3 regions of the Candidatus Enterococcus clewellii genome follow, and region 1 is predicted to be linked to each of the others. Evidence: predicted binding sites of a transcription regulator. Region 1 holds the regulator's gene; each other region holds the start of a gene.

What was found. The regulator CtsR, encoded in region 1, represses protease genes until heat stress. The targets are predictions, from matches to a motif close to TTGGTCAAAAAAGGTCAAANA.
Region 2: the regulator CtsR is predicted to act here: its motif matches at 852-872, upstream of clpP (ATP-dependent Clp endopeptidase proteolytic subunit ClpP).
Region 3: the regulator CtsR is predicted to act here: its motif matches at 1,321-1,341, upstream of A5888_RS20370 (ATP-dependent Clp protease proteolytic subunit).

The regions. Positions count from the first base shown of each region.
Region 1 is NZ_CP147247.1:2,594,023-2,596,294, reverse strand. It holds gene A5888_RS12360 (MBL fold metallo-hydrolase) at 1-640, opposite strand, end outside; gene A5888_RS12355 (MerR family transcriptional regulator) at 627-1,088, opposite strand; gene A5888_RS12350 (CtsR family transcriptional regulator) at 1,270-1,737, shown strand; gene A5888_RS12345 (ATP-dependent Clp protease ATP-binding subunit) at 1,740-2,272, shown strand, end outside.
Region 2 is NZ_CP147247.1:4,158,706-4,160,977, reverse strand. It holds gene A5888_RS19435 (hypothetical protein) at 100-630, opposite strand; gene clpP (ATP-dependent Clp endopeptidase proteolytic subunit ClpP) at 956-1,549, shown strand; gene A5888_RS19425 (DsbA family protein) at 1,729-2,250, shown strand.
Region 3 is NZ_CP147247.1:4,372,659-4,374,930, forward strand. It holds gene A5888_RS20365 (YfhO family protein) at 1-1,161, shown strand, start outside; gene A5888_RS20370 (ATP-dependent Clp protease proteolytic subunit) at 1,413-1,997, shown strand; gene vanR (VanR-ABDEGLN family response regulator transcription factor) at 2,230-2,272, shown strand, end outside.

The DNA.
Region 1 (2,272 bases):
TTTCAAACCTTTCTTTGCTGTAGGTGATAGTAGGACCGTGACCGCAGAAAATCTGATGTATGGTTTCCTTTTGACAAAGGTGTTTGACTGAATCAATTGCAGCTTGTTTGTCAGCAGTGGCCCATGCTGGAAACGGGAATAGCCAACGAATATCCCCAGAGATTGCTAACCCGCCTCTTGATTGAAGAAGGTCACCGACATAGGCGGCATTCACTCTTGGATCGATCAAAGAGATCGATCCATTGGTATGCCCAGGCGTTTCTCGTACAATCAAAGAGCCGATGTAATCACCTTCTGAGACTAGGAGTGTTGGCCTAATAGGCATTCGGATATTCTGTACGTTGTTTTGGCTGTCGATAAATTCTTTTTTTCCTATGCATATTTCTGCTTCCGGAAAATGCGCGCTGATTTTTTGAATATCCCCAGTATGATCGGAATGAGCGTGAGTAAGGACAATATATTTTAAAGGAAGCTGAGTGTGTTCAATGGCTTTGATGATTGATTTTGCTGTCCCGCTTTTACTACAATCGATTAGTGTGCAGAAGTTTCTTTCTTTAATAATGTAGCAGTTGATTGGAAAAATGCGTGGCATGGTAATCAACTGTAATGCATTTGAATCTGAATGGTCAATAATTTTCATGTGATTTCTCCTTGATTTCATCAAATAATTGTTCTACAAAACTGTCTAAACGTCGGGCATTTCCAGTTCCAAGCTCCTCAGTCAGTTGTTGAAATGTTCCAGGATAAGGAAGCTGTTTCAGTAAAACTAAAATCGACTGATAGTGTTGTATGATTTGTTCTAAATCACTGATTTTTTTGGTTAGAAGGGCCATTCCTTCTTGGTTGCATTCTTGTGATAGCTCTTGATCGAAGAGGACCATAAAGCTGTTGATTTCTTTTACAGAAAAGTGCGCATATTTCATGACTGAAATGTACTTTAGTTTTAAAAGATCTTCAGCCGAGTATATACGATAATTATTGTCCGCTCTTTTAGGAGAAATGAGTTTTTCTTTTTCATAAAAACGGATAGCGTCTTTTGATAACCCCGTTCTTTTGGCTATCTCGTTGATGGTCCATGCTGTTGTCATTGTATCGACCTCCTAGTGCAATGATAACATTGGATAGAACTCCAAGGTCAAGTAGAAAAAAAGTGATTTTATTTTGAAAAGTTCCTTGTTTTTCTATAAAGAGGAAGCTTTCTCCTTTATTTACACGCTCAAATTCGATATAATTATGGTCAGTAATAGTCAAGGGAGAAGGATGGATATTATGAACAATCAAAATACTTCTGATTTGATTGAAGCATATTTAAAGAAGATTTTGGAAGATAATAGTAAGATTGAGATTCGTCGTGCAGAGATGGCAAACCTATTCAATTGTGTCCCTTCCCAGATAAATTATGTGATCAACACTCGTTTCACGATTCAACGCGGGTATTCGGTTGAAAGTAAGCGAGGCGGGGGCGGTTATATTCGCATCGCTAAGGTTACATTATCAGACAATACACAGCTATTGGAACAAATTGAAAAGTTTATTGGTGATCAGCTGTCAGAAAAAGATGCACTGATTTTTGTTCAGAAATTATATGAAGAAAAAGTCGTTACAAAGCGCGAGGGAAATATTATGCTGGCGGCTTTAGGTAAGAATGTACTTGGAAAATTTGGCGCTAAGGAAGATTTTTTACGGGCTCAATTGATGTATGCCTTTTTGGAACGCTTGAGCTATGAGGAGGAATAGTTATGGATGAGTTATTTACAGATAGCGCCAAGGCAGTTTTAGCCATTGCGCAAGAAGAAGCGAAGTACTTCAGACATCAATCAGTAGGGTCTGAGCATTTATTACTTGCTTTAGTCATTGAGTCAAAAGGGATTGCAGGAAAAACACTGCGACAACTGAATGTTGACAAAAATGATATACGAGAAGAAATTGAACATTTAATGGGGTATGGTGTAGTGAAATCTTACCCTAAAGGTGCGTATTTACCATACTCTCCTCGTGCAAAACAAATTTTTGCTTATTCCGGAGAAGAAGCAAAACGTTTGGGTGCACCAAATATTGGGACGGAACATTTGTTATTGGGCTTGTTGAGAGATGAAGATATTCTCGCGTCACGTATTTTAGTAAATTTAGGCTTGAGCTTAATCAAGATCAGACAATTGCTGATGAAAAAAATTGGAGTCAATGATCCTCAAATGGCAATGTCTGGGAATAAGAGAAAGAATCAAAAAGGTGGGGCGCCAAAAGGTGGTACACCAACATTGGATTCTTTAGC
Region 2 (2,272 bases), 1.6 Mb from region 1:
AAATGATTGCTGATAGCTTTAAATAGTAGCAGCTAGTCATGGAACTTATTCAATTATTATAATTAAAATTTCAATTAATTAAGCCTTAAGCCATAATCTTTACTTCTCTTTCCTATAATCCTGTACTTGCCATCGAGTTGCCGGAAAAATCCTTTTGATTGTTCCTGTATATTCACAGCCGGCTTCGTCTTGAAGCCAGCCGCACTGCTCACATTCTTCCAGCAAAATTTTTCGGTCATTCCCATCACTTAGTAGCACATAATACAGCCCATACTCACCTGTTATCGGACAGACTTTTCCAGAATATAACGCAACCATCTCCCAGAGAGTATTACTAATACTCATCGCTAAGGATGAAAGGTTGCTATAGGTCCATTCAGAACACCGCTCTTTTTCGTGATCTAGCGAAAACGAAAAGGGCGCACAAATGTATTCTTTCGGGTCAAGAGTAATAAGTATATCCAATCTATATGTTTTTAGTAGCTCCTCGGTAAAATAGCGATCATTTCTTCTAACAAACCGAACCAATGCGTTATAATACTCTATAGGATTACTCATACTTCGCTCATTTGAAAATATGTCATAATATTGAGTCATAAACAAGCTGGTTTTATTCATATATTTTTTCATAGAAATGCCTCCAATATACTTGAATCAGAAATTTACATGTTCGTCTATTCTTTAAGAATAGTTTAACTTTATTAAGCTACAGAATGCAATAATAGGTAAAATAGCGAGTTTTATTCAATCACTAAACATTTGCTATATCAGTTTTTCCACGAAACAAGCAATGGTACCCTTTATTAGAGCAGCAACCACTTCTATGTATAGCTATTTTTTTGAGTGCATTTTTATTGACCTTTATTGACCATTGAAGTATACTTTTTTTAAGCATTACAAAGTGCATTATGTTAAAATATCATTGCGAAGCTTTTTATATAGGAGGATATGAACTATGAACTTAATACCTACAGTAATTGAACAATCATCTCGCGGGGAAAGAGCCTACGATATTTACTCACGATTATTAAAGGATAGAATCATCATGTTGAGCGGACCGATCGACGACAATGTGGCAAACTCAGTGATCGCCCAGTTATTGTTCTTGGATGCGCAGGATTCTGAAAAAGATATTTATCTTTACATCAACTCACCAGGTGGTAGTGTTTCTGCCGGACTGGCAATTTTCGATACAATGAACTTCGTGAAAGCTGATGTTCAGACAATTGTTTTAGGAATGGCGGCTTCTATGGGAAGCTTCTTGCTTACTGCCGGACAAAAGGGCAAACGTTTTGCACTTCCAAACGCTGAAATCATGATTCATCAGCCGCTTGGTGGAGCACAAGGGCAAGCAACAGAAATCGAGATTGCAGCTAAGCACATTCTTGATACACGCGAACGCCTGAACAAAATTTTGGCAGAACGTACAGGTCAACCAATCGAAGTGATCGAAAAAGATACTGATCGTGATAACTTCATGACTGCACAGCAAGCAAAAGACTATGGCTTGATTGATGAAGTTATGGAAAACAGTAGCTCTTTAAGCTAAATAAAACTAGATAGAACCTTCTTGAGAGTCAGAAATCGATCTACGACTTTCAAGAAGGCTTTTTTATTTTGGATTTGATCAAAAACACGGTACACTAATTACAGAACAAATCGTTTGTCGGCAGTCAAACATAACACAATACCAGTTTTTCTAATTTACAGAAGGAGTTGCAAAACTAGATGGATATTTCTATTATTAATGCTTTACCCGCAAAAACAAACACAGGTCTTATTATTGGAGAAGACAGTGCACCAATAAAAATGTACGAGTTTATGAACGTACGTTGTCCTTTCTGCAAACAATGGTTTGAAGAGTATTATGATCTTTTGACGGAATATGTCAAAGATGGAAAGGTACAACGAATCATCAAGCTTTTTGACAAGGAAAAAGAAAGTCTGCTTCCGGGAAATGTGATGCACAAGCATATCAACTATGATTTGCCCTTAAAAGGATTGACAGATATTCGTCAAATCTATGCGACACAAGGCGATTGGGGCGCATTGTCCCTAACCGAAGTGGATCGATTCGCTAAGGATAATTTAGAACTAGCTGAAATGGATAACACTGCTATTGCACAACAAATAATCACCGAAGCCGAAGCTGCAAATATCAAATTTGTTCCTACGATCATCGTTAATGATCATATTTTTGATGAAAATATTACGCGAGAAGAGCTTCTTGAAATTTTGAACGAGGAATAGAAGAATACTAGGGGCTGTGACA
Region 3 (2,272 bases), 1.8 Mb from region 1:
AAACAGGCGGAAAGCGGCGAGTATGCGCTCTATAGTAATGCATACGCGATGCCACTAGGTGTATTGACGAATGAACAGGTCTATGAGGAAGGAAAAGTGCGGAGTCAGACCTCTCTGTTCAACCAATTAGCGGAAAAAGATTTTGAGTACTATACGTTTATGGAGCCGGAATTAGTCGAGCTGGATAATGTAAAGCTGGAAAAATCTGAAGGGTTGGTTACCTATCGGGCAAAAGATGAAGAGAAATATTCAAAAAAAATCGTCACTTGGGAAGCTGTGATTCCGGCAGGAAAACAGGCCTATCTTAGTTTAGCCCCTTACAATTATGATGATCTGGGTACGGCGAACATCGAGCTGAAGGTCAATGGGACCAGCCAAAAGACCCGAATCAACATGACGGGTCAATACTACGATTTGGGGATGTATGAAGAAGAGACACTTGTAGAATTTTCAGCAACGCTAACAGGTAGTACGGTATTCAGTTTCTTGACACCGGATATTGCTTTGTTGGATCTTGACTTGTTTGAAGAGGCCGCTTCATCGATTCAGCAAAAGGGCGTTGCTTTCACAGTCTCTGGACGTACAGCAAAGGCTGAGGTGGTAACCAACGAAGAGCAAGTATTGTTTACTACGATTCCTTATGATCAGGGCTGGACAGTCTCTGTAGATGGGAAGCAGGCAGAGATTCCACGTTTCAAGGATGCCTTTTTAACCGTAAAGATTCCAGCCGGGACCCATACGGTAGAATTTGTCTATCTGCCACCTGGCTTGACAAGCGGCAGCCTACTAACCGTTGGAAGTGTGTTTCTCTTTGGTGGTTATCTGTTTGTTTTAAGGAAACGAAAAGGCGATCTATTCTATCAGGTGACGACAGCCGATAGAGAGGACACTGAGTTAAAGTTGGAAAAAAAGGTAACAGAAAGTGAAGCAACAGAAACGCTGCAGTCGAGTACAATCGAGAAAGCAGAGTGCGAAAATTCTTCTTTAGGTATAGTAGAAGAGTCTGTACCAGAGAGTGAAGGGAAAGAAGAGCCTTCAGAAGCATCTTCCTTGATGAGTTCGTTCACCTTCAGTGACAAGCAGGAAGGCTTCGGCTTCTCCCTCCACACAGAAACAGAAGTAAAGAAAGAAACAGAGGAGCCTTCTGATCAAGAAAAATAGCTATACTAAAAAGCTTGAAGTTTTCTTAGGAATGCTTCAAGCTTTTTCTTTTTTTAGAAAGAGAATAGATGTTTTGAGAAGAACATTTGAGTTTATCAGATGATTTCCACTCACAAATTGACATCATAATTTTATAGTCAGGCAAGATACGCACTTCTTTGTTTGAACAATCCTGACTTTTTGGTAAAATAGAAGAGTGATCAAGGGAATGAACCATTATTCCCCTATTGAATTTCAGGAGGTAAACAAGAATGTACCGTTTAGAAGAAGAACAAGAAAATACACCAAAAAATGATCAAGGGTTGATCATGAAAAAAATGCTCGAGGAGCGTACCATCCTTATTTATGGAGAAGTAACGCAGGATTTAGCGCGTGAAGTCTCTTCTCAGCTATTGCTTTTAGCTGCTATGGGTGATGAGCCAATCAAAATTTTCATCAATAGTCCGGGAGGACATGTGGAGTCTGGCGATACGATTCATGACATGATTCAGTTTGTAAAACCGGAAGTTATCGTCATTGGTACTGGTTGGGTAGCGAGTGCAGGGGTAACGATTTATCTTGCTGCAGAAGCGAAAAACAGATATTCATTGCCAAATACACGATTCATGATTCATCAGCCTGCTGGTGGTGTTCAAGGTCAAGGAACGGAAATCCAAATCGAAGCGAAAGAAATCGTACGTATGAGAGAGCGTGTGAACCGTATGATCGCTGAAGCAACTGGTCAAACTTATGAGCAGGTTGCAAAGGATACCGATCGTAATTTCTGGATGTCTGCGGACGAAGCGAAAAACTACGGCATGGTTTCAAAAATTATCAAATCAAGTGACGAAGTGTAGTTCGTAATTTATCGAGTTCAACAGAAGAAATGGAGCAGTTGGGAAAAAATCTCAACTGCTTTTTTATATAGAATCCGTGAAGGAGAGCTTGTGAAAATAAAGTTTGGGAAGCTTTTTATCGTTGGTTTAGTGTCATTCAATGTGTAAATAGAAGTCTGAAGAAATCTTAAGTATTTCTGCCTTTAGTTGCCGCTGATAGTTTGCTAAACTTAGTAGGGAAAGGGGCTTGAAAATGATGCCGACGATTTTACTAGTTGAGGATGAAAAAGAAATTT